Linked DNA regions of Starkeya sp. ORNL1. The protein of the gene in region 2 interacts with the protein of the main gene of each other region in a pairwise test. Links are inferred from orthologs where the notes say so. Each region holds a gene or a part of one and is shown on either strand. Other genes may lie near its edges.

Evidence for each region. The genes of interacting proteins can lie anywhere in the genome.
Region 1: the proteins of G3545_RS21325 (region 2) and G3545_RS16705 interact in binary tests that used the Escherichia coli proteins (3 or more experiments, as listed by UniProt). The link is inferred for Starkeya sp. ORNL1 from one-to-one orthologs.
Region 3: the proteins of G3545_RS21325 (region 2) and G3545_RS03525 interact in binary tests that used the Escherichia coli proteins (3 or more experiments, as listed by UniProt). The link is inferred for Starkeya sp. ORNL1 from one-to-one orthologs.

What each region holds. Positions count from the first base shown.
Region 1 is NZ_CP048834.1:3,507,812-3,513,924, reverse strand. What follows is about bases 1,041-4,439. They hold G3545_RS16705 ([protein-PII] uridylyltransferase), read right to left. Parts: upstream 4,049-4,439; coding sequence 1,241-4,048; downstream 1,041-1,240. Other genes in these bases: G3545_RS16700 (PRC-barrel domain-containing protein), read right to left, coding at 4,199-4,439. In the rest of the region: more of G3545_RS16700, read right to left, coding at 4,440-4,726; G3545_RS16695 (hypothetical protein), read right to left, coding at 4,920-5,345; G3545_RS16690 (HWE histidine kinase domain-containing protein), read right to left, coding at 5,581-6,113.
Region 2 is NZ_CP048834.1:4,484,753-4,490,331, reverse strand. Bases 1,508-4,372 are described here. They hold G3545_RS21325 (P-II family nitrogen regulator), read right to left. Parts: upstream 3,177-4,372; coding sequence 2,838-3,176; downstream 1,508-2,837. Other genes in these bases: tesB (acyl-CoA thioesterase II), read right to left, coding at 3,467-4,351; G3545_RS21330 (ammonium transporter), read right to left, coding at 1,508-2,789. Outside these bases: G3545_RS21335 (aminotransferase class I/II-fold pyridoxal phosphate-dependent enzyme), read right to left, coding at 1-937; more of G3545_RS21330, read right to left, coding at 1,311-1,507; G3545_RS21315 (ubiquinone biosynthesis hydroxylase), read left to right, coding at 4,468-5,579. UniProt on the Escherichia coli protein: Involved in the regulation of nitrogen metabolism. Regulates the activity of its targets by protein-protein interaction in response to the nitrogen status of the cell.
Region 3 is NZ_CP048834.1:721,272-726,985, reverse strand. What follows is about bases 1,675-4,674. They hold G3545_RS03525 (nitrogen regulation protein NR(II)), read left to right. Parts: upstream 1,675-2,610; coding sequence 2,611-3,738; downstream 3,739-4,674. Other genes in these bases: ntrC (nitrogen regulation protein NR(I)), read left to right, coding at 3,747-4,674; dusB (tRNA dihydrouridine synthase DusB), read left to right, coding at 1,675-2,614. Outside these bases: G3545_RS03540 (nicotinamide-nucleotide amidohydrolase family protein), read right to left, coding at 1-166; G3545_RS03535 (bifunctional 2-C-methyl-D-erythritol 4-phosphate cytidylyltransferase/2-C-methyl-D-erythritol 2,4-cyclodiphosphate synthase), read right to left, coding at 183-1,349; more of dusB, read left to right, coding at 1,613-1,674; more of ntrC, read left to right, coding at 4,675-5,189; G3545_RS03515 (PAS domain-containing sensor histidine kinase), read left to right, coding at 5,382-5,714.

The DNA of each region.
Region 1 (6,113 bases), 980 kb from region 2 along the record:
GCCTTCTCGGCGGCCGCCTGCATATTGCTGTCGAGGCTGGTCTGCACGATGACGTCGTGCTCGATGGTGCCGATCAGCGGCTCGAGCTGCTCCATGATCCAGTCGGCGGCATAGGCGGCGGGCTCCTGGCTCTGGTTCTTCGCCAGCACCGCCGGGCGTGCGGTCGCCGTCGCCGCCATGGCCGGCGTGATGAAGCCGGCATCCTGCATCGCTGCGATCACCAGCTCGGCGCGCTCCTGCGCGCCTTTCAGGTTGCGCGTCGGGGCAAGCGCGGAGGGCGATTTGACGAGGCCGGCCAGCATGGCGGCTTCCGAGAGCGTCACCTGCCGCGCCGACTTGCCGAAATAGCGCTGCGCCGCGGCCTCGACGCCATAGGCGCCGGCACCGAAATAGACGCGGTTCACATAGAGCTCGACGATCTCGTTCTTCGAATATTTGGCCTCCAGCCACAGCGCCAGGATCACTTCCTGGATCTTGCGGGAGAGGGTGCGCTCCTGGGTCAGGAACAGGTTCTTGGCGAGCTGCTGGGTCAGCGTCGAGCCGCCCTCGCGTAGCCGGCCGGAGGTGAGGTTCACCACCACGGCGCGGGCGAGGCCGAGCAGGTCGATGCCGAAATGGCTGTAGAAGCGCCGGTCCTCGATGGCGATGAAGGCTTGCGGCAGATAAGGCGGGAGCGCCCGCAGCGGCACCGCGGCGCCGCGCATGTCGCCGCGCGCAGCGATGGTCTTGCCGTCCTGGGCCTGGATGATGACGGTCGGCGGGCGCTCGGGGATGGCGAGGTTCTGGATGGCGGGCAGCTGGCTCGCCTCATAGGCGACGAGGCCGGTCAGGCCGATCACGCCCCACAGGCCGAGCACGAAGACCCAATAGAACAGCCGCCTCCAGCCCCGCTTGCGGCGCGGTGCGGTGCGGCTGCGCGCGCGGGGCTTCACGACGGGCAGGGGCAGAGCGGGCGGGAATGGCCTCGATCCTCGGTTCGCTGTCACGGGGCGCCCGCGGCGAGGATCGCGTGTCCGGGCCGCGGATCACCGCTGGCCGATCGTCAGGGCCGAGCCGCAGATCGACGATGGCGCCGGGCGCGCTCAATACCGGCTCGCGCCGACCCTCGCCCTTGCGCCGTCTCATCTATCCCGCTTCCCTCACGCCACCGGCGGTAAACGAACCCTAAATCGGACCGTTTAAAGGGCGGGTTAATGGCGGGATTTTGCGGACGCTGCGTCAGGCCGGCGTCCACTCTCGGTCAGCTCGCCCGGGCGGCCTCGGTGTCGTCATCGGCGTCGAGCACCTGGAGCAGCGCGCGGCGTATCGCGGAGTGGCGCGCCGCGCCGATGATCTTCGCGCCCATCAGGTCGGTGACGTAGAACACGTCGACCGCGCGCTCGCCGAAGGTCGCGACATGCGCCGAGGCGATGTTGAGATTGAGCCGTGACAGCGTCTGCGTCAGCCCATAGAGCAGGCCCGGCCGATCGAGCCCGGACACCTCGACCACGGTGTGGCGGTTCGACCAGGAATTGTTCAGCGTCACTTCCGGTTCGACGGTGAAGGCACGTGGGCGCTTCGGCATCTTCTTCGCCACCACTTCCGGCAGGCTGATTTCGCCGGAGAGCGACTTCTCGATCGAGGCGGAGATGCGCTCGGCGCGGCGGATCTCGTCGGAATCCTGCTCGAAGGCGCGGGTCAGCGCGATGGTGTCGAGCGCGCGGCCGTCGGTGGTCGTGCTGATCTGCGCGTCGACGATGTTGGCCCCGGCCGCCGCGCAGGCCCCGGCGATCACCGCCAGCAGCTTGGGATGATCCGGCGCCAGCACGGTGAGCTCGGTGATGCCGCGCTGGGCGTCGATATTGGTCGCGGTGGCGAGCGCACGGCCGGCCGTTTCCGCCTCGGTGACGAAGCGGGCATGGGCGAGCTTGTGGTCGAGGTCGGCGCGCAGCCAATAGGCCGGGTAGTGCCGCGCCATGTAGCGCTCGACCTCGTCCGGGCTCCAGTCCGGCACCGCGGCGCGGAACTCGGCCTGGGCGCGGGCGACGCGGCGGGCGCGGTCGGTCTCGGAGAACCCTCCGGTGACCACCGGCTCGGTCTCGTAATAGAGCGTGCGCAGCAGCTGGGACTTCCAGTTGTTCCACACTCCCGGGCCGACCGCGCGGATATCGGCGGTGGTGAGGATCAGCAAGAGCTTCATCCGCTCCAGGTTTTGCACCACGGCGCCGAAATTCTCGATGGTCTTGCGGTCGGAGAGGTCGCGCGACTGCGCGATGGTCGACATGGTCAGATGATGCTCGATCAGCCAGGCCACGGTGTCGATGTCGGCGGCATTGAGGCCGAAGCGCGGGCCGAGCCGCCGCGCCACCTTGGCGCCGGCGGTCGAGTGGTCCTCCGGCCGGCCCTTGGCGATGTCGTGCAGGAAGGTCGCGACGTAGAGCAATTGGCGGTTCTTGATCTGCGCCATCAGCTCATTGGCGATGCCATATTCGGGGCGGTCGCCACGCTCGATCTCGGAGAGCACGCCGATCGAGCGGATCAGATGCTCGTCCACCGTGTACGAGTGGTACATGTTGAACTGCATCATCGCGACGACACGGCCGAACTCGGGCACGAAGCGGCCGAGCACGCCGGTCTCGTTCATGCGCCGCAGCACGATCTCCGGTTCGCGCTTCGAGCAGAGTATGTCGACGAACAGCCGGTTCGCCTCGGCATCCTCGCGCACCCGCTGGTCGATCAGCTTGAGCGAACGGGTAGCGAGGCGCATCGCGTCGGGGTGGAAGGCAAGGCCGTGCCGGTCGGCGAGGTGGAATATGCGGATCAGATTGATCGGATCGCGACCGAAGGCGCTGGCATCGGCGACATTGATGCGGTCATTGTCGACGATGAGGTCGTTGGTCTCCTTCAGCGCGCGCCGCGGCGAACGCTTCAGCCGCGCGATCATGCGGTTCAGCCGCGGCACCGGCTTGTCGTGGCGTTCCTCGAGCGCCGCGGAGACGATGGCGGTGAGATCGCCGACATCCTTGGCGACGAGGAAATAGTGCTTCATGAAGCGTTCCACGTCCTTCAGGCCGGGATGCTCGGTATAACCGAGCCGCTCCGCCATCTCGCGCTGCAGGTCGAAGGACAGCCGCTCCTCGGGCTTGCCGGCTAGGAAGTGCAGATGGCAGCGCACCGACCAGAGGAAATCCTCGCAGCGGCGGAAGATCGCCGCCTCCTCGTCGGTGAACATGCCCTTGGCGACCAGTTCCTTCGTCTCGTGGACGCGGTAGACATATTTGGCGATCCAGAACAGCGTGTGCAGGTCGCGCAAGCCGCCCTTGCCGTCCTTGACGTTCGGCTCGACCAGATAGCGCGACTGGCCGGCGCGCTTCAGCCGCTCCTCGCGCTCGGCGAGCTTGGCGGCGACGAACTCCACCGCGGTGCCTTCCACAACGTCGCGGTCGAAGCGCTGCGCCAGCTGGTCGAACAGCGCCTTTTCGCCGAGCAGGAAGCGCGCTTCCAGGAGCCCGGTGCGGATCGTCATGTCGCCGCGCGCCTGGCGGATGCATTCGTCGACCGAGCGGGTGGCGTGGCCGACCTTCAGTCCCATGTCCCACAGCACATAGAGCATCGCCTCGGCGACGCTCTCGCCCCAGGCGGTCTGCTTGTAGGGCAGCAGGAACAATATGTCGGTGTCGGAGCCCGGCGCCATCAGCCCGCGCCCATAGCCGCCGACCGCGACGATCGCCATGCGCTCGGAGGTCGAAGGATTATCCGAGGGATAGAGGAAGCGCACCACCAGCTCATAGACCAGGCGGATGATCTCGTCCTGCAGGCGGGACAGCCGCTCGGCGCAGCGCCGGCCGGAGCCGTCCAGCGTCAGCCACAGCTCGGCCGTGGCATGGCCTTCCGCATAAGCCCGCTTCAGCCGCTTGGCGACTGCGGCGCGCAGTTCGGTTTCGCGGCCTGCCTTGGTGTGGGCGAGCACCGATGTCGCCAGCGCGGTGAGTTCAGCCCGCATGGCCTCGATGTCGAACATGTCCTTGAAGTGGAAATCGGAGCGGCGGCGACGGCGGATTTCGTTCATGGGGCGGCCCGGCTGATTAGTCCTCCGCTTTATCCGATCGGGCCGCTCGCGTCATCGTGCGGCGCGGGAGAGCGGCGGGGTCCCGGCACGAAAAACATGCCCGGCACGAGGCCGGGCATGTCGTTCCAGATCAAACGTGTCGGGCGGATACTACTGCGACGGCGCGCCGCTCGCCGAGCGGGCTTCCGCCATCGTCTTGAACTGCGGCGCGGTGTTCAGCTCTTCCTTGGTCATGGCGACGACGAGCTTCTGGCCGCTGTCGGTCGGCGCCATGGTCAGCGAATCGAAGGATATCGCCACCGCTTTGGCGCCGATGCCGAGGAAGCCGCCGACATCGATCACCGCGGCGACCGCCTTGCCATCCTTCTCGAACAGGATGTCGCTGATATCGCCGAGCTTCTCGTCGTTTGCGGTCACCACGTCGGTGCCGATCAGGTCGGAGCTGAGCATCTGCCCGCCGGCCTGCGCATCAACGAATCTGGGGGTGTTCGGGGCGATGGTGGTGGTCGCCGGCGGCGTCGCCATTTTCTCGGCCGGCGCCGGAGTCAACGGGGGCGTGACCGGATCGGTCGCAGCCGGCGGCGTAGTGTCGGGTGCTGTCGGGCTCTGCGCCAGCGCCACGGCGGGGCTGAGAGCCAGGGCGGCAAGGGCGGTCAAGGTAGCCAGCTTGTTCGTCATCACAAATCTCCCAGTCAAATGTCGATAGCGTCGCGGCCATATGGCCGTCTGCTTCGACAATCGCCCGATAGAAGATTTGGTTCCCCAGTATATGTTCTAGAAATGGATGCTTATGGATAAAAATGCCGCAAGGGAACATAAGCAAGTCAAATATGAGATGCGCGCCGGCATCGAGAATAAATCAAGACGATAATCAATTGATCGTCGAAATATCGGCGACGCACACTGTCATTTCTTCAGTGGCGATGCTGGAATTCAGGCCGCCTACGGCAGACAGGCACCCGCGCGGTGTCGGGCCGTTGCTGCGCGTCCGCGCCTTTTCCCGCTCGCCCTTGATGACGACCGACGTCGCCGTATCGGAAACCGTGCGCACCGACGCCGGCTGCTGGCCGCTGAACGCGACCGGAACCGGCAGGCGGGAGGTCTTTGCCGTACGGTTCACCATTGTCGCCGATGAACTGTCTGCCGGGCTCGCGTGCACGGCAGCCTGCGTCTGCGCGCCCGCAAGCCGGGACGCCGCGATCGCGCTGACCCAGCTCCCGGAGAGCGCGAGCGGCAAAGCGATGACGAGGCCGGTGAGGACGCCGGAAGCGAAGCGGGTGTTCGGAAGGCGAAGCATGATCGTGCCCTCGTCGAGGTCGGCTCATGCCCACGGCACGCACTACGAAGCCCGGCGCAATACACCGCGCCGCCGCAGATCCGCGAGCGTCAAAAAGATTCGGGTGCGCCAGTTGCACGGCGCACCGGCAACAACGCACAAATATTTACGCGGTTCCGGGATATCCACGGCTTGAGCGGGTTCTCGTTGCAAAAGTCGTTCAACTTTTGCGGAACAGGCCCCGGCGGCGTGAGGATCAGCGACCAGGCGAGAGGTGCTGCTCGGGCACGGTGACGCGGCAGACCAGTCCGTCGGGCGCGAATTCGAGGCTGACCTCGCCATCGAGGGCGCGCGAGAGATTCCGCTCGATGACGAGCGAGCCGAAGCCGCGGCCTTCGGGCTTGGCAACCGGCGGGCCGCCGGTCTCCTTCCATTCCAGCCGGATGCCTCCGCCCTTCTCGATCGGCCGGTGCGCCCAGATGATGTCGACATGGCCGCCCGGCACCGACAACGCGCCGAACTTCGCCGCATTGGTCGAGAGTTCATGCAGGGCGAGGCCAAGATTCTGCGCCGCTTCCGGACGCAGCAGGATGTCGGGTCCGGTCACCGACACCTGGCTGTTGTCGCGGTCAAGATGATGGCCGAGCTGCGAGCGCACCATGTCGTTCAGCGAGGCTCCGTGCCAGCTCTCCTGCACCAGCAGGTCGTGGGAGCGGGCAAGCGCCTGCAACCGGGCGCTGAACTGCTCGACGAAATCGTCCGTGGTGCCGGCATGGCGTGCGGTCTGGC
Region 2 (5,579 bases):
TCGCCTTGTAGAGGTCGCGGCTGGCGGTCACATGCGCCTCATCGGCGAAGGCGGCGATGCCGACATGCTGGATCGGCTCCGGCACCTGCGGCGCGGCGACATTTCGGAACTCGGCAAAGGCTTCCATGAAGGCGGCATCGCCGGCGCAGAAACCGCAGCGCAGGCCCGGCAGGCTGGAGCGCTTCGACAGCGAGTTGAAGGCGACGACCTTGGCATAATCCGGCCCGGCGACTTCGAGGATGCCGGTGGGCGCTTCCTCGCCCAGCCAAATCTCCGAATAGCACTCGTCGGACAGCACCATCACATCGTGCGCGCGGGCGATTGTCACCAGGCGGGCGAGATAGTCCCTCGGGGCGATAGTGCCCTGCGGATTGGCCGGCGAGGCGAGATAGATCGCCACCGTCCGGTTCAGCAGTTCCGGGGTCAGAGCGTCGAGGTCCGGCAGCCAGCCGCCGCCTTCGGGAAGCGGCAGCGGCACGCTCTCGCAGCCGGCGGCCTCGGCGCCGGCGCCATAGGCGGCATAGAACGGGTTCGGCAGCAGCACCCGGGGTGCCTTCTGCTTCTCGGGCGAAGCCAGCCTCCGGGCGAGGATGGCGGCCGAGAACAGGCCTTCGCGCGAACCGTTCAGCACCAGCACCTCGCGCTCGGGATCGAGCGGGCGCGGCAGCGTATAGCGGCGCGCGCTCCAGTCGGCGGCGGCCTTGCGGAAAGAAGGCAGGCCCTTGCCGGCGGGATAGCGGCCGAAGCCGGAAAGATTGGCGGCGAGCACCTCGCCGACGAAGCCCGGCATGGCGTGCTGCGGCTCGCCGACGGCAAGGCTGAGCGCCGGCTTGCCGGGCGCGATATCGGCCAGCAGCTCGGCGAGGCGGACGAAAGGCGAGCGCGCCGCCGGCCCCGCATCCACGACGGGCGGGCGGTCTATGCTGTTGGCGGGCACGGCCTTGGTCTCACTCAACGCGACGCTCACACGCTTTTATTGGCCCGGCGACCTTAACCAACCGGGGTAAAGGCGCCCTTAACCATGGCCGGCATGGGAACGGCGCAGGGCGGCGGAACCAAGGCGATCAGGATCGTGTCCACAGGACGCTTGTCCGAAGCCCCTTTCCCCAATGCCGTCATCCCGGCCGGAGCCCGCAGGGCGGAGAGCCGGGATCGCGTGAAGTCCCGCGCAACACCTTCCTGCGATCCCGGATATGGCCTTGCGGCCGTTCCGGGATGACGAATAGTGGCCGAAAACAAAAGGCCCCGGTCTTGCGACCGGGGCCATGGGCCTGGCAGCGGCGCGCGACGCGCCGCGGCCCGGGAGGATCTCAGGAGTGGTAGGCCCGCTCGCCGTGATCGGTGATGTCGAGGCCTTCGCGCTCGCGCTCCACCGACGGACGCAGTCCGACGATGATGTCGACGATCTTGTAGAGGATCGCCGAGCCGACGCCCGACCACACCAGGGTGATGAGCACGGCCTTGACCTGCGCCGTCACCTGGGTGGTCATGTCGTAGGCCGCAACCGCGCCGGCGACATAGTCATAGATGCCGGTGCCGCCGAGGTTGGGATCAACCAGGATGCCGGTGCCGATGGCGCCGAAGATGCCGCCCACGCAGTGCACGCCGAACACGTCGAGCGCATCGTCATAGCCCAGCGCATTCTTGATGCTGGTGCAGAAGATGAAGCAGACGACGCTGACGCCGAGGCCGAGGATCAGCGAGCCCATGATGCCCGCAAAGCCGGCCGCCGGGGTGACGGCGACGAGGCCCGCGACGGCACCGGAGACCACGCCGAGCATGCTCGGCTTGCCCTTGACGATCCACTCGACGAACATCCACGACAGCGCCGCGGCGCAGGTCGCGATGAAGGTGTTCATCATGGCGAGCACGGTGAGCGGAGCGGCTTCGAGGTTCGAGCCGGCATTGAAGCCGAACCAGCCGACCCACAGCAGGGAGGCGCCGATCATGGTCATGGTCAGCGAGTGGGGCGGCATCAGTTCCTTGCCGTAGCCGGTGCGCTTGCCGACCAGCAGGGCGCCGACGAGACCGGCGATACCGGCATTGATGTGCACCACGGTGCCGCCGGCGAAGTCGATGGCGCCGAGCGAGAAGATGTAGCCGGTATCCGACAGCACCGCGTCGAGGGCGCTCTGGGCGGCCTGCTTGGCGGCCGGGTCGGTGGCGGCGGCAAGGGCCTTGGCAGCGGCGTCAACCGCGTCCGGTCCGGCCCAGTACCACACCATGTGGGCCATCGGGAAATAGATGAAGGTGACCCAGAGCGGCACGAACAGCACCACCGCGGAGAACTTCACGCGCTCGGCGAAGGCGCCGACGATCAGCGCCGGGGTGATCATGGCGAAGGTCATCTGGAAGGCGATGAACACCAGCTCCGGAATGGCGACGCCGACCGAGAAGGTCGCGCCCAGCGATTCCAGGCCGACGCCGTGCAGGAACGCCTTGGAGAAGCCGCCGACGAAGGGCGAACCACCGGTAAAGGCCAGGGAGTAGCCGTAGAGCACCCAGATGATGCCGACGATGCTAACGGTGTAGAACACCTGCATCAGCACCGAGAGCATGTTCTTGCCGCGCACCAGACCGCCATAGAACAGCGCAAGGCCAGGAACCGACATCATCAGCACGAGGATGGTGGAAACCATCATCCAGGTCGTGTCGCCCTTGTTGATGGTCGGCCCGGGGGCCGCGGCCGGCGCCGCCACCGCGGCGTCCTGGGCGTGGGCGGCGGCTGCCACCAGCGCCACTGCCGCCAGCACGGGAAGCCCCGCGCTTATCCATTTCTTCATCGTCATGAGTTGAATGCTCCGTCGCAATCTGGATGTCGGATCAATGGCGCTGGTTCAGAGGGCGTCGACGTCGGTCTCGCCGGTGCGGATGCGCACCGCCTGGTCGATGGCGTAGACGAAGATCTTGCCGTCGCCGATCTGGCCGGTCTTGGCCGAGGCGGTGATCGCCTCGATGACCTTTGCAACCTGATCGGAAGCCACGGCCACCTCGATCTTGAGCTTCGGCAGGAAGCTCACGGCATATTCGGCGCCGCGATAGATCTCGGTGTGCCCTTTCTGCCGGCCATATCCCTTGACCTCGGTAACGGTCAGTCCGTGCACCCCAATGCCGGTGAGCGCATCCCGGACTTCCTCAAGCTTGAAGGGCTTGATGATAGCCATGACGATTTTCATGGGTTCCTGTCCCCGCTTGCCCCGAGCCGAAATACGCCGGCCAGGGGTGTTTCATGTCGGACTCGGCCAGGCGGGTTTTTGGAGACCCTTCGGACAAGCCGGCACCGAGGAATTCAAGTCGCGTGCCAAGCGAGGGAAATGAAGCGTTTCCAGTGGTTCGCAGGCCGTATCAACCAGCCGGCCGTGGGCGCTTTGCCACAAACCGGCCACATCGCAGCGATCGACGCTGCTTAATTATTCATCGCCACAACGAACAGGCGAATCGGCAAGATTATAAAATGATCAATCGCCTATTTACTAGGCAAAACCGCAACCGGGCGTATCAGCCCTTCCTGCGCCACCGACGCGACGAGGCGCCCGCCCCGGTCATAGATCAGCCCACGCGCCAGCCCGCGCGCGCCGCCGGCAAACGGACTGTCCTGGGCATAGAGCAGCCAGTCATCGACGCGGAACGGTCGATGCAGCCACAACGCGTGGTCGAGGCTCGCGCCCTGAATGTTGTCGCCGAGCACGCTGTTGCCGTGCGTGACCAGCGCGGTCTCCAGCAGCGTCATGTCGGAGGTGTAGGCCAGTACCGCCCGATGCAGCCCCGGATCGTCGGGCAGTTCGCCCGCGGCTCGGAACCAGACATACTGCACCGGCTCGCGCGGCGGCGTGCCGGTGTAGTGGCCGAGGCTCACCGGCCGCAACTCCACCGGGCGCGGGCGCGTCCAATAGGTCCTCACCCGTTCGGGCAGCTTGGCGAGCATCTCCTGCGGCAGGTCCGCGACGCTCGTCAGCGCTTCCGGCGGGGGCACCCCCTCGGGCAGCGGCAGCTGGTGCTCGAAGCCGTCCTCGCGCTTGTGGAAGGAGGCGGACATCACGAAGATCGGCCGGCCGTGCTGGATCGCCACCACCCGCCGCGTGGTGAAGCTGCGGCCGTCGCGCACCCGCTCGGTCTCATAGATGATCGGCACCTGCGGATCGCCGGGCAGGATGAAATAGGCGTGCAGGGAATGGGCGTCGATGTCCTCCACCGTGCGCTGCGCCGCCACCAGCGCCTGCGCCAGCACCTGCCCGCCGAACACCCGCCCGACATGGGTGCGCCAATTGGTCGGCGCGTTGCGGGCGCGGAACAGATTGGTGTCCAGCGTCTCGAGATCGAGCAGGCTGACGAGTTCGGCAAGGGTGGACATGCGCGCTCCGGGAACTAGCCCGGCCATAGCCTGGCTATAGCCGCGCTTCCATTTTGCTTGGATGTTGCTACGGCATATGGTGCGGCCCGGACAATGGTACGAAGAGACATTCTGCCATGCAGAAAGAATTAGAGCGGCAGGATGTGGCGATCGCCGGCGGCGGCCTTGCCGGGCTGACGCTGGCGCTGGCCTTGCGCCACGGCCTCGGTGCGGACGCCCGCATCCTCGTCGCCGACCCGACCCTCGGCCGGACCGCAGGCGCCGACGACATGCGTGCCCATGATCTGCGCGCCTCCGCCATCGCCGCCGGCGCCCGGCGCCTCCTGGAGGCGCTCGGCGTGTGGGAGCGGATCGCCGGCGAGGCCCAGCCGATGCGCGCCATGGAGATCACCGACAGCAAGGTCGGTGATGCCGCGCGCCCGGTCTTCCTCGCCTTCGATGGCGATGTCGCACCGGGCGAGGCCTTCGCCCATATGGTGCCGAACGCTTTGCTGCAGGACGCGCTGACGGATGCCGCCCGCGCCAAAGGCATCACGCTGCATCCTGCGGGGATCGCCGATTTCACGTCGAAAGACGCCGGCATCGCGCTCACCACGGTCGACGGGGTGAAGCTTGCGGCCAGCCTGCTCTGCGCCTGCGACGGCGCCCGCTCCAGGCTGCGCGAGCGCGCCGGCATCGGCACCGTCGGCTGGACCTATCGCCAGTCCGCCATCGTCTGCACCGTCGGCCACGAGCGCGACCATGAAGGCAAGGCGGTGGAGCATTTCCTGCCCGCCGGTCCCTTCGCCTTGCTGCCCTTGACCGGCCGGCGCACCTCGATCGTCTGGACCGAGACCACCGAGACCGCAGGGCAAATGCTCGCTCTGCCGCCGGCCTTCTTCCATGACGAACTGGAACGCCGGTTCGGCCTCCAGCTCGGCACGATCACCGTGCTCGACAAACCCCGCGCCTTCCCGCTCGGCTTCCAGATGGCCCGGCGCTTCATCGCCGACCGGCTGGCGCTGGTGGGGGATGCCGCGCACGCCATCCACCCGATCGCCGGCCAGGGGCTGAACATGGGGCTGCGCGACGTCGCCGCGCTTGCGGAGGCGGTGACCGACGCCGCCCGGCTCGGCCTCGATATTGGCGGGCCGGACGTGCTGGAGCGCTACCAGCGCTGGCGGCGCTTCGACACGCTGGCCATGGGGGTGGCGACCGACGGGCTGAACCGGCTGTTCTCCAACCGCTC
Region 3 (5,714 bases), 3.8 Mb from region 2 along the record:
CGAAGCCGCGATCGAGCACATCCGAGGAGCCGGCGATGTCGGTCAGTGCGCCGGCGACGAGGCCGCCGGTGCATGATTCGGCCGTGGCGACGGTCAGTCCGCGCTCGCGGCAGAGGTCGAGCACGCGCGTCGCTTCCAGAAAGATCGCATCGGCCCGCTCGTCCATACCAGTCGCCTCGGTTCTAATCGGTCCACGGCAGTCTGACGGTCGCGCTCGCCAGTGCGGCGATGCCCTCGCGGCGGCCGGTAAAGCCCAGCCGTTCGCTTGTTGTCGCCTTGACGCTGACGCGGGCGAGGGGGATTTCGGCGATCTCCGCGATCTTCGTACGCATCGCCTCGCGATGGGGCCCGACCTTCGGCGCCTCGCAGATGACCGTGGCGTCGAGATGGGCGATGCGCCCGCCCGCAGCCCGCACCAGCGACGCCGCATGGGCCAGGAACCGGTCCGAGGAAGCGCCCTTCCATTCCGGATCGGAGGGCGGGAAATGATGGCCGATATCGGCGGCGCCAATGGTGCCGAGCAGCGCATCGGTGAGCGCATGGAGCACCACGTCGGCATCGGAATGTCCCGACAGTCCAAAGCCATGCGGAATGGCGATGCCGCCCAGCATGACATGGTCGCCCTCGCCGAAGGCGTGGACATCGAAGCCGGTCGCGGTGCGGATATCGGCGAGGGCGAGAGCCGCCTCGCGCTCGGCGCGCACGAAATCCTCTGCGGTCGTCAGCTTCACGTTCGACACCTCGCCCGGAAAGGTCGCGACCCTGTGCCCCGCAGCCTCCGCCACCGCCGCGTCGTCGGTGAGATGGTCGATGCCGGCTGCGGCGCGATGGGCCTCGAGAATGAGATCATAGCGAAAGGATTGTGGCGTCTGTACCGTGCGGAGTTGTGCACGATCCGGGCCCGACGCGGAGAAACCGTCGCGATCGACGATCTTCACCGTGTCGGTCAGCGCCAGCGCCGGCACTGCTGCGCCGTGTTCGGCTGCCGCCGCGACGGCGCGGGCGATGAGTTCGTCCGAGGCGAAGGGCCGGGCGGCGTCATGGATCAGCACCAGATCCGGCGGATCGGCGGCAAGGGCCTCCAGCCCGGCACGAACCGAGGCCTGCCGCGTTGCTCCGCCGGTCACCGGCGCGGCGATTCGCGCGATTCCGGCCATTGCCGTGGCGCAGGGGACAGCATCGTCGGCGTGGATGACCGGCAGCACATAGCGGATGGCGGGATTGCCGGCAAAGCGCGCCAGCGTGCGGCGCAGCACCATCTCGCCGCCAATGGTACGGAATTGCTTGGGCGGGCCTTCGCCAGCCCGCTGCCCGCGCCCCGCCGCCACTACGATCACGTCCGTCCGCATGCCTTGCTGCCTCAAAGCGCTGTTCGTTCCTGCATAGGCAAGTGCTTGCCTGCATCAGCAAGCGCTTGCCCGCATCAGCGGGTGCTTGCCGTGCGCGTCGGTTTAGCGCAAAAGCGGGTCTGGTATGCAACTTTTGCCTTTGCCTCATCAGGAGGCTTGCTGCCGCGAGGATGCTGGCTATTATGTAGGCATCCGGGCTCTGGCCCATTTGTTGTGCATCGTGTGATTAGCGCTTGATCCCTGCCGCTTCCGACAATTCCCGCATGAAGATCGGTTCGCTCGCGATTCCGAATGCGGTGTTCCTCGCGCCCATGGCCGGGATCACCGATGCCCCGTTCCGGCGCATGGCGCTGCGCTACGGCGCCGGCCTCGTGGTGTCGGAGATGGTCGCGTCCGACGCACTCGCCATGGGACATGCCGAGACCGTGCTGCGCACCGAAGGCAGCGGGCTCGCCATCCATGCGGTGCAGCTCGCCGGCAATCGCCCGCAGCTGATGGCCGAGGCCGCCCGCATCGCCGAAGGGGCAGGGGCGGCGCTGATCGACATCAATATGGGCTGCCCGGCCAAGCGCGTGACCACCGGCCTTGCCGGTTCGGCGCTGCTGCGCGATCTCGATCTGGCGACCGAGATCATCGAATCGGTGGTCGGCGCCACCAGCCTGCCGGTGACGCTGAAGACCCGGCTCGGCTGGGATGACGCGGCCCTGGTAGCGCCCGAGCTTGCCCGCCGCGCCGAGGCGATCGGGGTCAGGCTCATCACAATCCATGGCCGCACCCGCTGCCAATTCTATACCGGCTGCGCCGACTGGAGCGCGATTGGCCAGGTGAAACATGCGGTTGGCATTCCGGTGATGGCGAATGGCGATCTCACCACCTTCGCCGACGCGCGCGCCATGCTCGATGCCTCCGGCGCCGACGGCGTGATGATCGGCCGTGGTGCGCAGGGCCGGCCATGGTTCCCTGGGCAGGTCGCCGCGCTGCTCGGCACCGGCCGCGCCTTCGCCGACCCCGCCATGGAAGAACAGCGCGACGTGCTGCTGGAGCTCTATGAGGGCTGGCTCGGCCATTATGGCCGCGAACTCGGCTGCCGCACCGCGCGCAAGCACATCGGCTGGGCGTTGGAAGCCGCCGCCGCGAGCGCCGGCCGCGACGCCGAATTCGTCAAGCACTGGCGCGCCGCCCTGTTGCGGCTGGACCAGCCACGACACGTAGAGGCGGGCATCCGCGCCGCCTTCGACGACCTGAATTGGAGAGCCGCGGCATGAAGTCTCAGCCAACGGGACGTCTCGCCCAGGCGGCCGGCACAGTGATGTCCGACGCCGCCATGAATGCCCTGCCGCACCCGGTGGTGACGGTGAATGCCGACGACCGCATCGTCGATGCCAATGTTGCCGCCGAGGGCTTCTTCGAAGGCAGCCTCGCCGTGCTGGCGCGGCATCGGCTGCACGAATTCGTGCCGTTCGGCAGCCCGCTGCTGTCACTGATCGAGCAGGTGCGCGGGCGCGGCGCTGCGGTGAATGAATATCGCGTCGATCTCGGCACGCCGCGCAATGGCGGCGAGCGCATCGTCGACATCCATGTCGCGCCGCTCTCCGAATATCCCGGCCATGTGGTGGTGATGCTCCAGGAGCGCACCATCGCCGACAAGATGGACCGTCAGCTCACTCATCGCGGCGCGGCGCGCTCGGTCACCGCGCTCGCCTCCATGCTTGCGCACGAGATCAAGAACCCGCTGTCCGGCATTCGTGGCGCGGCGCAGCTGCTGGAGCTGAACGCCAGCGACGACGACCGCTCGCTGACCCGGCTCATCACCGACGAGGCCGACCGCATCGTGAAGCTGGTCGATCGCATGGAGGTGTTCTCCGACGAGCGCCCGATCGAGCGCGAGCCGGTCAATATCCACGCCGTGCTCGAGCATGTGCGCACGCTGGCCTCCTCAGGCTTCGCCCGGCACGTCCGCTTCGTCGAGGAGTACGACCCCTCGCTGCCGCCGGTGCTGGCGAATCGCGACCAATTGGTCCAGGTATTCCTGAATTTGGTGAAGAACGCCGCCGAAGCCATTGGAGATACTTCGGATGGCGAGATCCTGCTGACCACCGCCTTCCGTCCCGGCGTGCGGCTCACCGTGCCCGGCACCACGACGCGGGTCAGCCTGCCGCTGGAATTCTGCGTGCGCGACAACGGCCCCGGCGTGCCGGAAGACCTGATGCCGCATCTGTTCGACCCGTTCGTGACCACCAAGCCGACCGGCACCGGCCTCGGCCTAGCATTGGTCGCCAAGATCGTCGGCGACCATGGCGGCATCATCGAGTGCGACAGCCAGCCCCGCCGGACTACCTTCCGAGTCCTCATGCCCATGTATCGCGGCCTTGCCGCCGCCGAGAGTTGAGAGCCGCCATGCCGACGGGAAGCATACTTGTTGCCGACGACGACGCGGCGATCCGTACCGTGCTGAACCAGGCGCTGTCCCGCGCCGGTTATGAAGTCCGTTCCTGCGGCAATGCCGCGACGCTGTGGCGCTGGGTGAGCCAGGGCGACGGCGACCTCGTCATCACCGACGTGGTGATGCCGGACGAGAACGCCTTCGACCTGCTGCCGCGCATCAAGAAGGTGCGGCCCGACCTGCCGGTCATCGTGATGAGCGCGCAGAACACCTTCATGACCGCGATCCGCGCTTCCGAGCGCGGTGCCTATGAATATCTGCCCAAGCCCTTCGACCTGAAGGAGCTGATCGCCATTGTCGGCCGCGCGCTCTCCGAGCCGAAGAAGCCGGAATCGGCGCTGAAGAACGTCGAGGACGTCGACTCCATACCGCTGGTCGGCCGCTCGCCGGCGATGCAGGACATCTACCGCGTCCTCGCCCGGCTGATGCAGACTGATCTCACCGTGATGATCGCCGGCGAGAGCGGCACCGGCAAGGAACTGGTGGCGCGCGCGCTCCACGATTACGGCAAGCGGCGCAACGGGCCGTTCGTCGCCATCAACATGGCGGCGATCCCGCGCGACCTCATCGAATCCGAGCTGTTCGGCCATGAGAAGGGGGCCTTCACCGGCGCGAATGCCCGCTCCGCCGGCCGCTTCGAGCAGGCCGAAAGCGGCACGCTGTTCCTCGACGAGATCGGCGACATGCCGATGGAGGCGCAGACCCGCCTGTTACGCGTGCTCCAGCAGGGCGAATACACCACCGTCGGCGGGCGCACCGCGATCAAGACTGACGTGCGTATCGTCGCCGCCACCAACAAGGATCTGCGCATCCTGATCCAGCAGGGCCTGTTCCGCGAGGATCTGTTCTTCCGGCTGAACGTCGTGCCGCTGCGGCTGCCGCCGCTGCGCGAGCGCACCGAGGACGTGCCGGACCTGGTGCGCCACTTCTTTCTGCAGGCCGAGCGCGAGGGCTTGCCGCGCAAGCAGATCGATGCCGCCGCGCTCGATCGGCTTAAGCGCTATCGCTGGCCCGGCAATGTGCGCGAGCTGGAGAACCTGATTCGCCGTCTGTCCGCGCTCTATCCGCAGGAGATCATCACCGCCTCAATCATCGAGGCGGAGCTGTCGACGCCGATTTCGACCGCCGCGCCGGAAGAAAGTGGCGGCGACGAGACGCTGGCCTCCTCGGTGGAGCGCCACCTCAACACTTATTTCGGCGGCTTCGGCGAGACGCTGCCACCGCCCGGGCTCTATCACCGCATCCTCAAGGACGTCGAGTATCCGTTGCTTTCCGCGGCTTTGGCGGCCACGCGCGGCAACCAGATCAAGGCGGCGGAACTGCTCGGCCTCAATCGCAACACGCTGCGCAAGAAGATCCGGGATCTCGACATCCAGATAATCCGCACCAGTCGCTAAAGCCGGTCGTCGCCGCAGGGGCGTCACGCCGGGACGGGCTGCATGCCGTCTTTGGGTTTATGTGACGGAAATCGTGGCCTTCCACGGAATAATTCCGGTGGGGGGCGACAATGTCACATTTTTGCACCAGTGTCGTCCCAGTGCATCATGTCCCGCGGGATGGTGCGAGTCCCGGGCGGCTGATGGTGGTGAATGACCGACACGAAGACGCCGGAACTCGATACACGCGACGCTCCGGATTTCGGCGGGGCGGGGTTCCGCTTTAGCCTGTGGGGCCTGGCGCCGCTCGCGGTGCTGGTGGCACTCATCACCGCTCTGGTGAGCTTCATCGTGCTGATCGGCATCACCCCGCTGGTGCCGTCGCAGGAAGTCGTCATCACCGTGCTGTGCCTCAACGGCGCAATGTCGCTGGTGCTCATCAGCATCATCGGCCGCGAGGTCTGGCGCATCGTCAAGGCGCGGCGGCGGGGCAGGGCGGCCGCCCGCCTGCATGTGCGGGTGGTGGCGTTGTTCGGCGTCGTTGCC